Regions from separate parts of the Roseburia sp. OM03-7AC genome, predicted to be linked through region 1. Evidence: predicted binding sites of a transcription regulator. Region 1 holds the regulator's gene; each other region holds the start of a gene.

Region 1 (5,096 bases):
TCATCTGCATTTGGTTCCCTTGCCATGATGACTTCCGTACTGGTATCACCGGCAGGATATTATGAATATGAAGCTGCACACGGAACAGTTCAGCGTCACTATTATAAACACCTCAAGGGAGAAGAAACATCCACCAACTCCGTAGCAACTATTTTTGCATGGACCGGAGCACTTCGTAAGAGAGGTGAATTAGATGGCAACCAGGAGTTAAGCACATTTGCCGATAAACTGGAAAAAGCCTGTGTAGATACGATTGAATCCGGAAAGATGACCAAAGACCTTGCACTGATTACTACAATTGAAAATCCGACTGTATTAAACAGTGAAGACTTTATCAAGGCAATCCGTGCTACATTAGAGAAAATGTTATAAATTTTATACTCCGGGAGGGCAGAATAGTGTGCCGTCCCGGAATTTTCAGCTATAAAAAGCCCCTTGTAAAGAATGCTTTACTTATGGGGCGAAGAGAAAAAGTGAGGAGACTTCCATGATTTTAGCCTGTCAGAATATCAGTAAATCCTTTGGGACAGACACCATAATACAGAATGTTTCTTTTCATGTAGAAGATAATGAGAAAACAGCAATTGTCGGCATCAATGGTGCCGGCAAATCTACGTTATTGAAAATTATAGTGGGAGAGCTGGCACCGGACAGTGGCGAGGTAACCGTTGCAAAAGGAAAAACCATCGGTTATCTTGCCCAGTATCAGGATAAAGACAGCAACGAGACCATTTATAATGAAGTGCTTCATGCCTGCGATGCATTAATCGAAAAAGAAGAAAAGCTTCGTAAAATGGAAGAAGACATGCAGCATGTAAGCGCAGATGAATTAGAGAAATATATGGAGCAGTATAACCGTTTCAGCCATGCCTTTGAGTTAGAGGGCGGACTGACTTTTCGCAGTGAGATAAACGGTGTGTTAAAGGGACTTGGTTTTTCGGAAAATGATTTCGGAAAGAAAATGTCAGAGTTATCCGGAGGACAGAAGACCAGAGTGGCATTAGGCAGACTTCTGGTGACAAAGCCTGATATTATCATGCTCGACGAGCCGACCAACCACCTTGATATGGCATCGATTGCATGGCTTGAAAACTATCTTTTGAATTATAAAGGAGCCGTAATTATCGTAGCCCATGACCGTTATTTCTTAGACCGGATTGTTACGAAGGTAGTGGAAATATCCCGCCATACGGCAACGGTATTTCCGGGAAATTATACCGCATATGCGAGGCAGAAGGAAATACAGCGGGAAAGTCTTTTGCGACAGTATTATAACCAGCAGCGGGAAATCAAGCACCAGGAAGAAGTAATATCCAAGTTAAAATCCTTTAACCGGGAAAAGTCCATTAAGCGTGCAGAAAGCCGTGAGAAGGCATTGGATAAAATAGAACGTATTGAGAAGCCAATCGATGAAAAAACAGATATGCATATTACATTGGAGCCGGAAATTACCAGTGGAAATGATGTACTTTCGGTGAAAGGACTTTCAAAATCTTACGAGCATAAACTGTTTTCAAACATTGATTTTCAGATTAAGCGAGGGGAAAAAGTTGCTTTAATCGGAAATAACGGTACCGGGAAAACCACCATTTTAAAGATAATCAATGGAATTGTAGACGCAGATGCCGGGGAGATAAAGCTTGGAAGCAATGTGGAAATCGGATATTACGATCAGGAGCATCAGAATTTAGACCCGGATAAGACGTTATTTGATGAAATTGCAGATGCTTATCCGAATCTGAAGGCAACGAAGATTCGAAATGTGTTAGCAGCATTTTTATTTACGGATGATGATGTGTTTAAGCGGATTCGTGATATCAGTGGTGGAGAAAGAGGCCGTGTTTCACTGGCAAAACTGATGTTATCCAATGCGAACTTCTTAATTTTAGACGAGCCGACCAACCACCTTGATATTATGTCAAAGGAAATTTTAGAGTCAGCCATCAATTCCTATACCGGAACGGTGCTTTATGTATCCCATGACCGTTATTTTATTAATAAAACTGCCAGCAGAATTCTTGATTTAAAGAATGAAACAATTCTAAATTATATTGGAAATTACGATTATTATCTGGAGAAAAAGGAAGTTCAGGAGTTAGCGGCGTTTGGCACAGCTACACAGGATCGTGCAGACAATTCAGGGGCAAAAGGAAATGTCATTGTTTCCGATGGAACTGGAGAAAATAATGGAACAGAGCAGATATCCAGCGGAGGAAAACAGAAGTTAAGCTGGGAAGAAATGAAGAAACAGCAGGCAGCAAAACGTAAGCTGGAAAACGAATTAAAGCGTACAGAAGATGAAATTGCTAAGAGAGAGGCAAAGTTAGAAGCATTAAATGATGAACTGTCAAAGCCGGAGGTAGCATCAAATTCCTATGAATTAAACAAAATCCATGAGGAGCAGATGCAGGAAGAGGCAGCTCTGGAAGAACTCTATGCAAAATGGGAAGAATTAAGTTTACAGAAAGATTGTTAAAGTTGTAACACATTGACATCCTTTCGGCAAGAAACTATAATTATTGTAGGGTATTGAGAGCAGGAGGAACTGGCAGAATGAGCAAAGAAATATCACAGGCAGTAATTCGTAGAATGCCAAGATATTACCGATATCTGGGGGAACTTTTAGATGAAGGGGTAGAACGTATTTCATCGAATGAACTGAGTGCAAGAATGAAAGTGACCGCATCGCAGATCAGACAGGATTTAAATAATTTTGGTGGTTTTGGACAGCAGGGATATGGTTACAATGTACAATTTCTGTATGAAGAAATCGGAAAGATTATGGGATTAAATGAACAGCATAATATTATTATTATTGGAGCTGGTAACTTAGGACAGGCACTTGCCAATTATGTGAAGTTTGAAAAACTCGGCTTCGTCATAGTAGGATTGTTTGATGTGAATCCGGAGTTATGCGGAAAATCCATTCGTGGCAATAAAATCGAAATGATTGATAAACTGGAAGAATTTGTAAAGACACATAAGGTAGATATTGCTACACTGACTATGCCGAAAGAAAAGGCAGATGCTGTGGCAAACCAGCTGGTAAGCCTTGGTGTACATGCAATCTGGAATTTTGCCCATGTGGATCTGGAAGTGTTGGATGAAAATGTTGTAGTGGAAAATGTACATTTATCAGACAGCCTGATGCAGTTATCCTATAATATGACAAAGAACAAAAGGAAAAAGGAAACGCTGGAATAGAGGTGTTTTGCATGAAAGATGACAAGGAATTTCTGGAAGCATTAGAAAGCAGAAAAGTACCAATACTTGTATTGGATCAGAAATGGCACAGGCTTTTTGCTTTAAGCGGAAAAACCAGTGAAATCAAGCAGCTGGAAGAAAAGGTAAATCAGTTGTTAGAACAGCAGGGAAAGCTTAATAATGATTTGAAAGAACTGAAAAAGACAAAGAATCGGTTGATGAAAAGCATTGTTGTCAACATGGAAGGAACTCATGAGGAAAATGAGGGGGATATTTCTTCCAGAAAATTAGATGAAGACAAGAGACTGATTGATGAAGTCAATGTCAAAATGGAAGAAATTGAGGATGAATTAATTGAACTTCCACGAAATATAAATAGTGCAAATCAGGAACTTATGTTAGAAAGCATGCGTTACTGCTATGAGAGACTAAGACAGAACAGTAAAGAAGCAGATGAAATTACGGCCTGGATTGATAAGGTAAGGGTAGAACTTAAGAAAAATATCATCAAAAAACAGAACCGTGAAATCAACAACCGGCAGATTTATTCTTATATGCATGATATTTTTGGTGTGGATATTTTAAATATATTTGATCTGCGGCAGGAAGATGAAGACCGTCTGCAGGGAAAAAAAGCGGTGGAAAATGCGGACGAAAGGAATTAATTTATGGAATATCTTGTAAATTCCCGGGAAATGAAAACATGTGATACCAATACAATCGAACATTTTAAAGTGCCATCCATGGTTCTAATGGAGCGGGCAGCACTTTCTGCGATAGAAGTAATACAGGAAAAAGAAATTTCATGTAACCGCGTGCTGGTAGTGTGTGGAACCGGAAATAACGGCGGCGATGGTATGGCAATTGCAAGATTGTTATACTTATCCCACATTCCGGTTGAAGTATATCTCTATGGAAATAAAGCACATTTTTCAAAGCAGGCAAAAGAACAGTATGAAATCTTGACATCATATGGTGTACCATTTATTGATGAAATGGAGGATGTAAATTCCTACAGCCTGATTATTGATGCGTTATTTGGTATAGGATTATCACGAAAATTAGATGATGAACTGGTGCACTTGATGGAACGGCTAAACCAGAGCAGTGCCCACCGGCTGGCGGTGGATATACCATCCGGTGTCTCGGCAGATAATGGAGCTGTATTGGGTGGTGCATTCAAAGCAGATGATACCGTAACCTTTGCTTACTGCAAGACCGGAATGGTGTTATTTCCTGGTGCAGAATACTGCGGAAATATTACGGTTAAGGATATCGGAATTGGAGAAGAAAGCTGGTTAGATAAAAGACCTGCAGCTTATGCAATCACAAAGGAAGATTTAAATTTTTTAAATAATCGTGCTGCTGATTCGAACAAGGGAACCTTTGGAAAAGTCCTTCTGGTTGCCGGAAGCGTGAATATGGCAGGTGCGGCGGTTCTTGCAGCAAAGGCAGCTTATCGCAGTGGCTGTGGTCTGGTGAGAATATATACACCGGAAGAAAACCGTATTATCTTACAGACAGCAGTGCCGGAGGCAATTCTTACTACCTATTCTGCAAAAAAGGCTGATACACAGCAACTGATAGAATGTCTGTCCTGGGCAGATGTTATTATTTTAGGACCTGGAATTGGCAAAAGTGATGTGGCACACAGTATTGTAAAGACGGTACTTAAGAATGCGGCAGTACCAATGGTAGTAGATGCCGATGCATTAAATATCATAGCAGAGCAGACCGAACAGCTTCTTCGCCCGCATACAGAACTGGTATTAACGCCACATCTGGGGGAAATGTCCCGGTTAAAACAGCTTGCCGTTTCCTATATCAAAGAAAATATTGAGCAGGTTGCGGAAGATTTCGCAAGGGAATATAATGTAATCTGTGTTTTGAAA
Region 2 (5,096 bases), on a different contig from region 1:
AATCATCGCAGCAGTATCTTCCGGTAAAGCAGATTTTGGTGCAGCAGGAATGACTGTAACAGAAGACCGTCTTAAGAACATTGACTTTACAGATACTTATGCAACAGCAAGCCAGGTTATTGTAGTAAGAAATAAATAATCGGTATAGGAGGAAAGACCTTGAGCGATTTTTTAAGCAGCTTTCAACAGGATTTTATAGAGAAAGACAGATATCTTTATCTGTTACGTGGCCTTGGCAATACACTGCTTATTGCAGTGCTTGCAGTACTTCTGGGTATTGTGGTTGGATTTTTAGTCGCAATTATCCGTTCCACCCATGATAAACATGGTGGATTAAATGTTTTGAATTTTATATGTAAAGTGTATCTTACCATATGGCGTGGAACCCCTACGATGGTACAGCTTTTGATTATGTACTATATTATTCTGGTTGCACTCGATAATAAGATTGCAGTGGCTGTAATCGCTTTTGGTTTGAATTCGGCTGCCTATGTGGCAGAGATTGTACGTTCCGGAATCATGTCTGTAGACGAAGGACAGTTTGAAGCTGGACGAAGCCTCGGACTGAATTATTCGCAGACCATGCGTCTGATTATTCTGCCACAGGCATTTAAGAATGTACTTCCGGCACTGGCAAATGAGTTTATTACCTTACTGAAAGAGACTTCCATCAGTGGATATATTGCAATCCCGGATCTGACAAAGGGTGGCGATATCATCCGTAGCCAGACCTATGACCCGTTCTTACCATTGTTCGGTGTTGCAATTATCTACCTGATAATCGTTATGATTTTAACGGCTGGTGTACATAAACTGGAAACGAGGTTGAGAACAAATGAGCGATAAGAAGGTATTGATTGAAGTAAAGGATTTGTGTAAATCCTTTGGAAATGTAAATGTATTAAATGGTATCTCCACAGAAATCGCCCAGGGAGAGGTGGTTGCCATCATCGGACCATCCGGTTGTGGTAAATCCACATTCTTACGTTCCTTAAATCTTTTAGAGGAGCCGACTTCCGGTGTGATTACTTTTGAAGGAACAGATATCACGGATAAATCTGTAGACATCAACAAGATGCGTCAGAAGATTGGAATGGTATTCCAGCAGTTCAATCTGTTCCCGAATTATACCGTAAAAGGAAATATCATGCTGGCACCGGTTCAGACCGGACTTATGAATAAGGAAGAGGCCTCTAAGCGTGCGGACGAGCTTTTGATGAGAGTCGGACTGTCTGATAAAGCAGATACCTATCCGGCAATGCTTTCCGGTGGACAGAAACAGCGTATTGCAATTGCAAGAGCACTGGCAATGAATCCGGATGTCATGTTATTTGACGAGCCGACTTCCGCACTGGATCCGGAAATGGTAGGAGAAGTTCTTGAAATTATGAAAGAACTGGCACAGGACGGAATGACTATGGTAGTGGTAACGCACGAAATGGGATTTGCAAGAGAAGTGGCAAGCCGTGTCATGTTTATCAATGAAGGACAGATTCAGGAAGAGAATACACCGGCAGAATTCTTCGCCAATCCACAGAATCCGCGTCTTTGCGACTTCCTTTCCAAAGTATTGTAGGGAAAGAACAGATAAAACGGAAAAAATAGTTGATAAAAAGTTTTCATAAGCTATTGCAATCAGAAAAGAAATAGTCTATGATAAAACCGTTATATGACTGACGGATAAGTGGAAAAACCACATGAAGTATAACGAAAACGAGCCGACCGTCTGGGCGATGAACCTGGAGGACTGGCTCGTTTTCTTGTATTTACATGATGTTTTGTATGATTTTTTGAACATCAAAACGTATTGACAAAAAAATGACAGTCAGTATATACTAACTACAGTTAAACAAGACTAATTCTAATTAGTAACCATTCAGTGTTCATGCTGAGTATATTTTTAGGAGGATATCGCAATGATAGAAATGAAAGAGTGGGATGGATTCGAAGGACGTCTCTGGAAAGAAGAAATCAATGTTCGTCAGTTCATTCAGGACAACTACACTCCATATGATGGAGATGAGAGCTTTTTAGCTGAGCCGACAGATGCAACTAACAAGCTATGGGGGGCACTTCAGAAATTACAGAAAGAAGAGCGTGCTAAGGGCGGCGTTCTTGATATGGAGACAGAGGTTGTAACCGGAATTACAGCTTATGGTCCGGGATATATTGATGAAAGCTTAAAAGATTTAGAGCAGGTAGTTGGTCTTCAGACTGACAAACCATTAAAGAGAGCTTTCATGCCATATGGTGGAATCAAGATGGCTGTTCAGGCATGTGAGACCTACGGTTATGAAGTAAATGATAAATTAAAAGAAATTTTCACCAAGTATCATAAGACACACAATACAGCAGTATTTGATGCTTATACACCGGAAATGATGAAGGTTCGTCATGCTAAGATTTTAACAGGTCTTCCGGATACCTACGGTCGTGGACGTATTGTAGGTGATTACCGCCGTGTAGCATTATACGGACTGGATTACTTAATCGCTGAGAAGAAGAAGGACAAAGCCAACTGCGGATGCGGACAGATGACAGATGATGTCATCCGTTTAAGAGAAGAAATTGCAGAGCAGATTAAATGTCTGGAAGACATGAAGAAACTGGCTGAGATTTACGGATATGATATTTCAAGACCTGCAACCAATGCAAAAGAGGCTGTTCAGTGGTTATACTTCGGATACCTTGCAGCAATCAAGACACAGAACGGTGCAGCGATGTCAGTAGGACGTGTTTCTACTTTCCTTGATATTTATATTAAGAGAGATATGGATAAGGGAATTCTTACCGAGCAGCAGGCTCAGGAGCTGATTGACCATTTCACAATGAAACTTCGTATGGTTAAATTCGCACGTATTCCTTCTTATAACCAGTTATTCTCCGGTGACCCTGTATGGGCAACCCTTGATGTAGCAGGAACAGGTGTAGACGGACGTTCCATGGTAACCAGGACAGACTTCCGTTTCCTTCATACTTTAGAGAATATGGGACCGGCACCGGAACCAAATCTTACTGTATTCTATTCATCCAGACTGCCACAGACCTTCCGTGATTATGCAGCACGTATCTCGATTGAAACAAGCTCAATCCAGTATGAGAACGATGATGCAATGAAACCGGTATGGGGCGATGATTACGCAATCTGCTGCTGTGTATCTGCTACACAGACAGGTAAAGAGATGCAGTTCTTCGGCGCTCGTGCAAACCTTGCAAAATGTCTGCTTTACGCAATCAACGGTGGTGTTGATGAAAAATCAGGCGAGCAGGTAGGACCAAACTACGCACCAATTACAGCTGAATATCTTGACTATGATGAAGTAATGGCAAAATATGACAAGATGATGGACTGGTTAGTAGACATCTATGTAAATACACTGAACCTGATTCAGTATATGCATGATAAATATTACTATGAAGCAGCAGAGCTTTCTCTGATGGATACCGACTTAAAGAGAACTTTTGCAACCGGTATTGCAGGATTTTCACATGTTATCGATTCTCTTTCTGCAATCAAATATGCAAAAGTAAAAGTCGTACGTGATGAGAACGGACTTGCAAAAGACTTCGAAATCGAAGGAGACTTCCCGAAGTACGGAAATGATGATGACCGTGCAGATGAAATCGGAGTATGGCTGCTTAAGACTTTCATGGATAAATTAAAGAAACATCATACTTATCGTGATTCTGAGCCTACAACTTCTATCCTTACCATTACTTCTAACGTGGTATATGGTAAAGCAACCGGAGCTATGCCGGATGGACGTAAAGCCGGCGAACCACTTTCACCGGGAGCTAACCCATCTTACGGTGCAGAGCAGAACGGACTTTTAGCTTCCTTAAACTCTCTGACCAAGCTTCCATATGAGTGGGCATTAGATGGTATTTCCAATACACAGACCATCAATCCTGGCGCACTTGGAAACAACGAGCAGGAAAGAATCGATAACCTTGTAAATGTAATGGACGGATACTTTGATCAGGGTGCACATCATCTGAATGTTAATGTATTTGGCAAAGAAAAGCTTATTGATGCAATGGAGCATCCGGAGAAAGAAGAGTATGCAAACTTCACAATCCGTGTATCCGGCTATGCAGTTAAGTTCATCGACCTGACAAAAGAGCAGCAGCTTGATGTTATTGCCCGTACCTGTCATGAGCGTATGTAATTTAAGACAGTAACCGAACTGCGGGGAGTATACGATTTTCCGCGATTCAGGTAAAGCAGAATGTGCAGGCTTAATGAAAAAAGCCTGCACATTTTTATCACAGGTTGTTAAACATCCGTAAGTATTTTTGTGTATAGGAGGCAATATGAGTGAAATAAAAGGACACATCCATTCTGTAGAAAGCTTTGGTTCGGCAGACGGACCGGGTGTAAGATATATTGTATTTTTGAAAGGCTGTAACATGAGATGTCAGTACTGCCATAACCCGGATACCTGGGCAAAAGATGGCGGAGAGCTGATGACACCGGAAGAAGTGTTAAAAAAAGCACTTCGCTATAAAACATATTGGAAAGAAAAGGGCGGAATCACCGTAAGCGGTGGAGAGGCTCTTTTACAGATAGATTTCGTAACAGAACTGTTCCGGCTGGCAAAAGAAAAAGGGGTAAATACCTGTCTCGATACCTCTGGCAATCCATTTTCCTTGGAAGAACCATTTAAAAGTAAATTTGATGAGCTGATGAAATATACAGACCTCTTTATGTTAGACATTAAGCATATGGATGATGCAGCACACCGGAAACTCACCGGACAGACGAATCAGAATATTTTGGAAATGGCAGCTTATTTATCAGACCATGGCAAAGCAATGTGGATCCGCCATGTGCTGGTGCCTGGTATTACAACAGAAGAGGATGAGCTTCACCGCTTAAGAAGTTTTCTTGATACCCTTAAGACAGTAGAGCGGGTGGAAGTGCTGCCATATCATACCTTAGGCGTCTTTAAATGGAAGGAACTTGGAATTCCATACCAGTTAGAAGGCGTAGACCCGCCTACAAAGGAGCAGATAGACCGGGCAAAAGAGATTCTTGGGGCACTGTAAAATAGATAAGCAAATGTAGGGGAAAATGAAACTGTAATGCTGCTTTT
Region 3 (5,096 bases), on a different contig from region 1:
AGATAGATAAGAAAGATTTTATTGTGCATATGACAGGCGATGCCTACTGCACTTTTGAAGAGATTGTGGAAAATGCAATTGATGAGTTGAACAGCGGAATCCTTGACATTGTGATGGAAATCGGCAATGAGATGGAATTTGACAACGATACAGCAGAAATTTATTTTGATACCATTGAAAAGCAGTTGAAGGAAATGTTAGATGCCCTTTATGATGATGTGCTTAAAGATTTATAAAAGCAGGTAAAATAAACAGTAAAGATAGAAAAGACCCCGGAAGAACGATTGTATGTAAATTAGTCCTTCCGGGGTTTCTTATATGCCTTTAATATCAATCGGAGAGTTTGCTCATGGCACGGGATTTTTCAGAGCAGGCATTCTGGGCAGCAATTACGGTGCTGCGGAAGGAGCCTTCCTCTAATTTTGCCACAGCAGCAATGGTAGTTCCGGCCGGGGAGCAGACTGCATCCTTTAATTCACCCGGATGTTTACCGGTCTCTAATACCATTTTAGCTGCACCAAGAACGGACTGGGCAGCAAATTTATAAGCCTGGGCACGCGGCATTCCGTCATTAACGGCTGCGTCAGCCATTGCTTCAATAAACATATAGACATAAGCCGGTGAGGAACCGCTGACTCCGACTACGGCATCCATAAGACTTTCCGGTACAATTTCTGCTTTACCAAAGCTTTCAAAGAGAGAGACAACCATTTTGTTTTCTTCTTCTGTGATATGCTCATTTGGGGTAATGGCAGACATGGCTTCCTGAACCATAGCCGGTGTATTAGGCATGGTACGAACCAGTTTAATATCTTTGCTGAATAAAGATTCAATCCGTGAAATGGTCTGCCCGGCAGCAATGGCAACTATGATTTTGTCATCGGTAACACTGTCTTTGATTTCTTTGATGACTGTTTCATAAAGATATGGTTTTACAGCAAGAAAAATGATATCGGATTCTACAGCAACAGTCTCATTGTCTAAGGTGGTGCGGATACCATACTGCTCAGAAAGTGTATCCAGTGTGGCCTGGGTTTTCGCACTGGCAATCAGGTGGCTGGCAGGAACCAGACCGGAAGAGATAATTCCGCCAATCATGGCACGACCCATATTACCGCTTCCGATAAAACCAATTTTTTTATCTAACATGATGCATTCTCCTTTTATGAAAGGGGATATCCCAGATGCTACTGGAATATCCCCTTTGATATTGTCTAAGTATAAGTTCAATTAGAAATCTGTTAAGTCAGCAGCTCTTCTCTCTAAGAAAGCACTCATGCCTTCTTTTTTATCATGGGTAGAGCAGGTTACGCCAAACAGGTTAGCTTCCATTTCAACAGCATTCTTGATATCCATATCATATCCGTTGTTGATAGCAGCTTTTGCGATAGATACTGCATAGCTTCCTTTAGAGATAATTTTCTCTGCCATAGCTTTTGCGGTTGGCATTAATTCTTCTTTTGCAACAACTTTGTTTACAAGTCCGATGCGGTATGCTTCGTTTGCATCGATGTTATCGCAGGTGAAGATCATTTCTTTTGCACGTCCCATGCCAACAAGACGGGCAAGTCTCTGTGTACCACCGAATCCTGGGATGATTCCAAGACCACACTCAGGCTGTCCGAATACTGCGTTGTCAGAAGCAATACGGATATCACATGCCATAGAAATTTCGCATCCGCCACCTAAAGCGAATCCATTAACAGCAGCGATAGTTACCTGTCTCATATTCATTAATTTAAAGAATGGAACAGAAGCTTTCATACCGAATGCTCTTGCTTCAGCAGCAGAGAAGTTAACCATCTCAGCGATGTCAGCACCAGCAACGAAAGATTTGAATTCGTTACCTTTCTTATCAGCACCACCGGTTAAGATAACGACTTTGATATCGTCTCTTCCCTCGATTTCGGTAAGAACAGTGTTCAGTTCATCCAATGTTTCGGAATTCAATGCGTTTAATGCTGCAGGTCTGGTAATAGTAAGAACTGCAATTTCGTTTTCAACTGTTAAAGTTAAGTTGTTCATGAAATAGGACCCTCCTGATTGATAAATTATTAACAATGTTTCAATACTTATAATGGTATAACTTTTGGAGGGATTTGTCAATAAAAACTGGTATTTTACAGGGATTGTGCTACAATAGGAAAAGACTTGTCATGTGATTACGCAATGGTTTTTGTGAGGAAGCGGATTTTTGGAATTTTAAGCAGCTTTTCTATAAGATTTTTTGTTGAAAGCAGAATGTATGCAATTCTTAAAAGTGCTTTTTTCTTATTGTTGTCTGTTTTGCCGCCTGCTTTGACCGGATGCCTTTTGTGGTCCGTCTGTTACGGATATCTAAGGCACCTTTAAGCAGCTCTAGGCATTTCTGCTTATAAAGCTGTTTTTCCGGCAACCGGCGCATAGTCACATCCGTGCTCCAATGCGCCTTCCTGGCACATCCATGTGCCAGGATTGCCAGTTAACAAAAGAAATGCCAAGAGCTGCTAGCAAGGCACCTAAATGATATCCGTAATCAGGCGAACCGCAGAAGGCATACTGTCAAACATTGGAAAAACAGGCACTATCCCAAGAGAAAAAAGCACTTTTTTAGAATTGTAGCATTCTGATTTCTAAAAAGGCTATAGAAAAGCTGCTTAAAATTCGAAAACCACTGCTTCTAAAAAATAATTGCGTAATTACATGACAGGACTTGTACAAAGAGAGGTCAATGAAAATGAAAGATACAAAATCATACTTATCAAAAATCGTACAGGATATGCCGGATTCCGGAATCAAGGATTTCTTTGATGTGGCAAATACCATGGAAGGTGCACTTTCACTGGGTGTAGGCGAACCGGATTTCCCGACACCGGAGCATGTAAGAGAGGCAGCGATTGCTTCTATAAAAAAGGGGGATACCAAATACACCGATAACCGCGGAACGGTAGAGCTGCGTGCAGCGGCAGCGGATTATCTGACAAAATTTGATTTGCATTATGATAAACAGGACGAAATACTGATTACCATGGGAGCCAGCGAAGGAATTGATTTAGCTCTTCGGACACTGGTGAATCCGGGAGAGGAAGTCTTAGTGGCAGAACTTTCCTACGTTTCCTATATTCCATGTATTGAATTATGTGGCGGTGTTCCGGTATCATTAAAATTAAGAGCGGAGAATAAATTCCGACTGACCAGAGAACAGTTAGAGGAAAAGATAACGGAGAAATCCAAAGTCTTACTGATTTCCTATCCGAACAATCCGACCGGAGCCATTATGGAAAAGGAAGATTTAGAGGCAATCGCAGAGGTGGTAAAGGAACATGATTTGTTCGTGATTACCGATGAAATCTATGCAGAATTAACCTATGGAAAAAAACATGTTTCCATCGCATCTCTTCCGGGCATGTATGAGCGCTGCGTTGTATTAAACGGATTTTCCAAAGCATTTGCCATGACCGGATGGCGTATGGGAATTGCAGCAGGACCAAAGGATGTTATTTTCCATATGAATAAAATACATCAGTTTACAACTATGTCAGCAGGAACCACCAGCCAGTATGCGGCATTGGAAGCATTGACCAGTCCGGTGAGAGATGAAGAGATTGCAGTCATGCGGGAAGAGTATGATGCCAGAAGAACACTGATGGTAGAGGGATTCCGTAAGATGGGATTATCCGTAGCAGAACCGGAAGGCGCATTCTATGTATTTCCGGACATTCGAAAAACAGGACTTACCAGTGAAGAATTCTGTAACCGCCTGTTGCAGGAACAGAAGGTAGCCGTTATCCCGGGAAATGCCTTCGGTACATGCGGAGAAGGCTTTGTACGGTGCTCCTATGCATATTCGCAGGATGTCATTCGTGCCTGTCTGGAGAAAATTGCTGAATTCGTAGCACAGTTCTAATAATTGGAAAATTATTATGTGATGCATTTGATTTACGTGAGTAGATGGTATTGTTGATAAGATACCCGGACAGTCCGTTAAGTAAGGATGCCTGATAAAGGCGGTTAGTGGCACTTGGAATTTCGTCCGGCATCCGGCAACGCTGGCACAGGGATGTGCCAGCGAGGTGCATATGAACATGGATGTGAATTTGCACCGGTTGCCAGCGAAGGCTGTATCCCTTCGAAATTCTTAGTGCCACTTATCGGCTTTATGTGGCATCAGAACTTAACGGACTGCCGGGATATGCTCGGTTCAAACTATCGATAGCAACGTACAACCCTGCACCCACGAAACAGAAATAGAATTAGAAAGAGGAACCATGAGAGAACCATTTGACCTGACAACCCTGATAGAACCATTATTAAATTGGTTTAAAGACCATGCCAGAGTGTTGCCCTGGCGCAATGAGCCGACCCCATACCGGGTGTGGGTGTCTGAAATTATGCTGCAGCAGACCAGAGTGGAAGCGGTAAAACCATATTTTGACCGGTTTTTAAAGGAGCTGCCGGATGTGGCAGCACTTTCAGACTGCCCGGAGGAGAAGCTTTTGAAACTCTGGGAAGGACTTGGATACTACAACCGGGTGAGAAATATGCAGATTGCGGCACAGACGGTCATGGAGAATTATCATGGAGAGCTTCCGGCAGATTATGAGGCACTGATAAAGTTGAAAGGAATTGGTCATTATACGGCAGGTGCCATCGCATCTATCGCATTTGGCATTCCGGTACCGGCGGTGGATGGAAATGTGCTCCGTGTCATATCCCGGGTAACAGAGGATGATGCGGATATCATGAAAGCATCTGTGCGGACGGCAATGGAGAAGGACTTATTGGAAATTATGCCGGAAAACAGGGCGGGAGCTTTTAACCAGGCACTGATGGAGCTTGGTGCAACGGTATGTCTGCCGAATGGGGCACCTTTATGCGAAGCATGTCCTTGGAAAGAAGTCTGCCGGGCACAAAAGAGTGGACGCTGGAGAGAACTTCCGGTAAAGAGCAAGGCGAAGGCAAGAAGGATAGAGGACAGAACAGTTCTTGTTATAAAGGCAGAGGATAAGGTCCTTTTGCATAAACGGGCCAACAAGGGACTTTTAGCTGGACTCTATGAATTTCCAAATGTGGAAGGGCATCTTAAGGAAGAGGAAGTTATTACCTATCTTAAGAAA
Region 4 (5,096 bases), 450 kb from region 1:
CCAGTTCCGATTGCCCAGATTGGCTCGTAAGCAATAACTGCTGTTGCAGCCTGCTCTGCTGTTACGTTCTGGAATGCAATCTTAATCTGCATACGGATCCAGTCAAGGTAGATACCCTGTTTTCTCTGTGTTAAAGTCTCTCCACAGCAGATGATTGGTGTAATACCATGTTCGAAAGCTTTTAATACTTTCTTATTTACAGTTTCATCTGTCTCTGCGAAGTACTCTCTTCTCTCAGAATGTCCTAATACAACGTATTTTACGCCAGCATCTGTAAGCATTGCCGGAGAGATTTCTCCTGTGTATGCTCCGCTCTCTTCAAAATACATGTTCTCTGCACCGATGCAGATGTTAGAACCTTTTGCTGCTTCCATTGCTGGAATAATATCAATTGCTGGTACGCAGAATACTACATCTACGTCTTCATTTGCTACTAATGGTTTTAATTCATTTACCAGAGCAACTGCCTCGCTAGGAGTTTTGTTCATTTTCCAGTTGCCGGCAATAATTTTCTTTCTTGCCATTTTAAAATGTCCTTCTTTCTTAAATATATAAGTGTTTGCCTGCATACAGGCATGTGCTTTAATTCCTTATTTATCGTTTGCTGCTGCAACGCCTGGAAGCTCTTTACCCTCTAAGAACTCTAAGGATGCTCCACCACCTGTTGAGATGTGGCTCATCTTGTCACCGAATCCAAGCTGGTTAACTGCTGCTGCAGAATCTCCACCACCGATGATGGTTGTTGCATCTGTATCAGCTAAAGCTTTTGCTACAGCGATAGTACCTGCTGCAAGAGTTGGGTTCTCGAATACACCCATAGGTCCGTTCCAAACAACAGTTTTAGCAGTCTTAACAGCATCTGCGAAAAGTGTCTGTGTCTTAGGTCCGATATCACAGCCTTCTCTGTCTGCCGGCATCTTGTCTGCATCATAAGTTTCTACTTCAACTGGAGCATCGATAGGATTTGGGAAATCTTTGATTGTTACAGCATCTACCGGAAGAAGAAGTTTCTTTCCAAGTTTCTCTGCCTTTGCCATCATTTCTTTACAATAATCAATCTTAGTATCATCTACTAAAGAGATTCCGATTTCATATCCTTTTGCTTTTAAGAATGTGTAAGCCATACCACCACCGATGATTAAGGTATCACATTTCTCAAGTAAGTTGTTGATTACATTTAATTTATCAGCAACTTTTGCACCACCAAGAATTGCAACGAATGGTCTTACCGGATTCTCTACTGCATTTCCAAGGAAGTCGATTTCTTTCTGCATTAAGTATCCAACTACTGCAGTGTCAACTAACTGTGCAACACCTACGTTAGAACAATGTGCTCTGTGAGCTGTTCCGAATGCATCATTTACAAATACATCACAGATAGAAGCAAGGTCTTTAGAGAAAGCTTCTCCGTTCTTTGTCTCTTCTGGTCTGAAACGTGTATTCTCAAGCAAGATAACATCGCCATCGTTCATAGCTGCTACTGCTGCTCTTACGTTCTCACCAACAACTTCAGGGTCAACAACGAATTTAACTTCCTGTCCTAATAACTCTGTAAGTCTTGCTGCTACTGGTGCAAGAGTTTTGGTCTGTTTATCTTCTTCTGTTTTTACTTTTCCTAAATGGGAGCAAAGGATAACCTTTCCACCATCAGCGATTAATTTCTTGATTGTAGGAAGTGCTGCAACCAGACGGTTCTCGTCTGTAATCTTTCCTTCTTTTAATGGTACGTTGAAATCACATCTGCAAAGAACGCGAAGTCCTTTTACATTAATATCATCTATAGATTTTTTATTTAATGACATATTAAGTAGTCTCCTTTAAATTTTATTTCTAATAGCAAGAAAGAGCCCGGTCCCAAAAGACCGGACCCTTTTCCTGAGTCTTATCTGCACTCTGGCAGCCTGTCGCTTAAAAAAGTAGTCTACCGTGCAGTGATTGTTCGTTAAACTACGGGAAACACGCTTTGCGGGTTTCTCTCGTAAATTATGCTAACTCGCTGAAGTATTTGATTGTACGAACCATCTGAGATGTGTAGCTGTTCTCGTTATCATACCAAGAAACAACCTGTACTTCGTACAGATCATCAGATACCTGGTTAACCATGGTCTGTGTTGCATCGAACAGAGAACCGAATCTCATTCCAACGATATCAGAAGATACGATTTCGTCTTCATTGTATCCGAAGGACTCGTTAGCTGCTGCTTTCATAGCTGCATTGATATCTTCTTTTGTAACGCCAGCTTTCTTAACAACTGCTGTTAAGATTGTTGTAGATCCTGTAGGGGTTGGAACACGCTGAGCAGATCCGATTAATTTTCCGTTCAGTTCTGGGATAACAAGTCCGATAGCTTTTGCTGCACCAGTGCTGTTTGGAACGATGTTAACTGCTGCTGCACGAGATCTTCTTAAATCACCTTTTCTCTGTGGTCCATCAAGAGTCATCTGATCACCTGTGTAAGCATGGATTGTTACCATGATACCAGACTGGATTGGAGCATATTTATTTAATGCATCAGCCATAGGTGCTAAGCAGTTTGTTGTACAAGAAGCTGCTGAAATGATTGTATCAGATGCTTTTAATGTCTCATGGTTTGTGTTGTATACGATTGTAGGAAGGTCATTACCTGCTGGAGCAGAAATAACAACTTTACGAGCACCTGCATTGATGTGTGCCTGTGCTTTCTCTTTGCTTGTATAGAAACCTGAACACTCTAATACAACGTCAACTTTTAATTCACCCCATGGGCAGTTGTTTGCATCTGGGAATGCATAGATTTTGATTTCTTTTCCACATACGATGATAGAATCATCTGTGCAAGATACTTCATCAGCATGCTCATATTTACCCTGAGAAGAATCATATTTTAACAAGTGTGCTAACATTTTAGGGCTTGTTAAATCGTTGATTGCTACTACTTCGTATCCTTCAGCACCAAACATCTGTCTGAATGCCAGACGACCAATACGGCCGAATCCATTAATTGCTACTCTTACTGCCATTATTAATTCCTCCTAGAAATTTAATATAAAATATCTTTATTTGGGATTGTACCCAATCTGGTATTATTCTAACCAATTTTTGTCGAAAGTTCAAGTAGTTCCCATCACTTTGTTAATTTTTTCACTATTTTTATTTCTTCTTTCTCATTTTCAAACAAATGTTACAATAGCTTTTCCATTTTTCATACTGTCTTTTGACAGATTGTCAAATTTCTATTATAGTATTCTGTGTATTATATACAAAGATTTTACTATACTCGTGAAAATGTAACATTTTTCTTAGTAGAAATGTGTAAACACCGGGTAAGGTTTGTGCAATATGTAGGCGAAAGGAATGGGAAAGCTTCTCCCCGAAAACACTGGAACAGTTATGATGTGAGAATCCGCAGCACTTCACGGGCAGTATTTTTCTTGAAATTAGGCTGTCTTTCCGGCTGCTTTGACCGGATACTGCTTTTGTCTGCCAGCAGCGGATACCACACTTTGTCTGAAGGGACTCTAAGAATTCCTAACAGACGCTGTTCACGGTATCCGCACGCCGGCAGACAAAATGCAGTATACTGTCAAACATTGGAAAGACTGCTTATTATAAAAGAAAGAAAAATACTGCAGGTTGAAGTGCCGGCTTCTTACATACAAACGTTCCGGTGCTTTTTGGAAGAAGCTTTCTCATCCAGTTCCCCACCTGCACAACCTTACCCGCCATACACCACCCACAGAAAGGAACACACTATGCTTTGGGACACACATATGCACACTGCTTTTTCTACCGACAGTGAGACCTCACCAGAATCCATGATTAAAGCCTCTATCGAACTGGGACTTGGCGGAATCTGCATTACCGACCATATGGATTATGATTATCCAAAAGAACATCCGGAGGATGAACCGGAATTTATCTTAGACACTCCGGTCTACTTCCCAACTATCCAGAAGCTGGGCCAGCAATACAAAGATAAAATAAAAGTGCTGACCGGCATTGAGCTTGGATTGCAGCCTCATCTTGCAGCGAAACATCAGGAACTGATAAGCCGATATGACTTTGATTTTGTCATCGGCTCTTCCCATGTAATCCACGGCAAAGACCCTTACTACTCCCGCTTTTTTGAAGGAAAAACCGAACAGCAGGCTTACCAGGAATATTTTGAATCTATCCTGGAAAATCTTGCGGTATTTGATAATTTTGATGTATATGGACATATCGATTATGTGGTACGCTACGGTCCAAACCGGAACCTTAAATATTCTTATCAGAAATATGCCGATGTCATTGATGCGATTTTAGAAAAGCTCATTGATATGGGAAAAGGAATTGAAATCAATACCGGTGGTTTCAAATATGGTCTGGGACATCCGAATCCAACAGAAGATATTATAAAACGTTATCACGAACTAGGCGGTGAAATCATTACCATCGGTGCCGATGCCCACAAACCGGAGCATGTTGCATTTGATTTTGCAAAAGTACCGGATATTTTAAAGGCCGCAGGCTTTCAGTATTTTACTGTATTCGAAAAGAGAAAACCGGCTTTTCTTCCGTTGTAAACTATGGGAATCACGCTTTACGAATTTCTCACCTTATTGCGGTGTTCATCAAATCTGTATGCAGGCACGCGATTTTTCCTGTGTATGCAAAAGTAACGGCGCGGTTCGTCAACTGCGGAAACAACATAAATACAGTAAAGGGCACTTATCATGTCTCCTAAGTTGACGAACCACGCCGCCTTTTTCTATCATAAGAAAATTGTTTTTACTTCAAATCCTACCCCAGCAGATGCAGCCGTTCGAATGCATGATACAGTCCGTCTTCATCAATCTTATCTGTAACCATATCCGCATACTGTTTTACTGCCGGAATCGCATTTCCCATTGCCACACCTGTTCCTGCAAATTGCAGCATTTCCACATCATTTGGTCCATCTCCAAAAGCAATGGTATCTTCCCTGCCTATCTTTAACTCATCCATAAGCCGCTGCATTCCAGTTGCTTTGTTGACGCCCATCTTCGTCATTTCACCGGACATCTGACGGTCCTTGCCAAAGCTTGCTCCGGTTATCTTGATATAATTTCCGACTTCCTTCTGCATCACATCCACC

The links. The regulator Rex, encoded in region 1, represses fermentation and respiration genes when NADH is low (regulators of the CRP and FNR family bind a similar motif). The targets are predictions, from matches to a motif close to ATTGTTAANTANTTAACAAT.
Region 2: the regulator Rex is predicted to act here: its motif matches at 1,807-1,826, upstream of pflB (formate C-acetyltransferase).
Region 3: the regulator Rex is predicted to act here: its motif matches at 2,043-2,062, upstream of DXB39_RS10840 (enoyl-CoA hydratase-related protein).
Region 4: the regulator Rex is predicted to act here: its motif matches at 3,109-3,128, upstream of gap (type I glyceraldehyde-3-phosphate dehydrogenase).

What each region holds. Positions count from the first base shown of each region.
Region 1 is NZ_QTZJ01000001.1:561,118-566,213, reverse strand. Features, by position in the region: gene DXB39_RS02810 (NADP-dependent isocitrate dehydrogenase) at 1-372, shown strand, start outside; gene abc-f (ribosomal protection-like ABC-F family protein) at 488-2,476, shown strand; gene DXB39_RS02800 (redox-sensing transcriptional repressor Rex) at 2,554-3,204, shown strand; gene DXB39_RS02795 (hypothetical protein) at 3,216-3,869, shown strand; gene DXB39_RS02790 (NAD(P)H-hydrate dehydratase) at 3,873-5,096, shown strand, end outside.
Region 2 is NZ_QTZJ01000005.1:64,882-69,977, reverse strand. Features, by position in the region: gene DXB39_RS10635 (transporter substrate-binding domain-containing protein) at 1-139, shown strand, start outside; gene DXB39_RS10630 (amino acid ABC transporter permease) at 160-846, shown strand; gene DXB39_RS10625 (amino acid ABC transporter ATP-binding protein) at 836-1,576, shown strand; ZMP/ZTP riboswitch at 1,660-1,739, shown strand; gene pflB (formate C-acetyltransferase) at 1,917-4,169, shown strand; gene pflA (pyruvate formate-lyase-activating protein) at 4,315-5,049, shown strand; gene DXB39_RS10610 (MerR family transcriptional regulator) at 5,096-5,096, opposite strand, start outside.
Region 3 is NZ_QTZJ01000005.1:107,918-113,013, reverse strand. Features, by position in the region: gene DXB39_RS10850 (hypothetical protein) at 1-236, shown strand, start outside; gene proC (pyrroline-5-carboxylate reductase) at 331-1,149, opposite strand; gene DXB39_RS10840 (enoyl-CoA hydratase-related protein) at 1,231-2,025, opposite strand; gene DXB39_RS10835 (pyridoxal phosphate-dependent aminotransferase) at 2,717-3,886, shown strand; gene DXB39_RS10830 (hypothetical protein) at 4,001-4,195, shown strand; gene mutY (A/G-specific adenine glycosylase) at 4,248-5,096, shown strand, end outside.
Region 4 is NZ_QTZJ01000001.1:1,012,203-1,017,298, forward strand. Features, by position in the region: gene tpiA (triose-phosphate isomerase) at 1-524, opposite strand, end outside; gene DXB39_RS15020 (phosphoglycerate kinase) at 591-1,802, opposite strand; gene gap (type I glyceraldehyde-3-phosphate dehydrogenase) at 1,984-3,000, opposite strand; gene DXB39_RS04945 (histidinol-phosphatase HisJ family protein) at 3,733-4,545, shown strand; gene DXB39_RS04950 (HAD family hydrolase) at 4,763-5,096, opposite strand, start outside.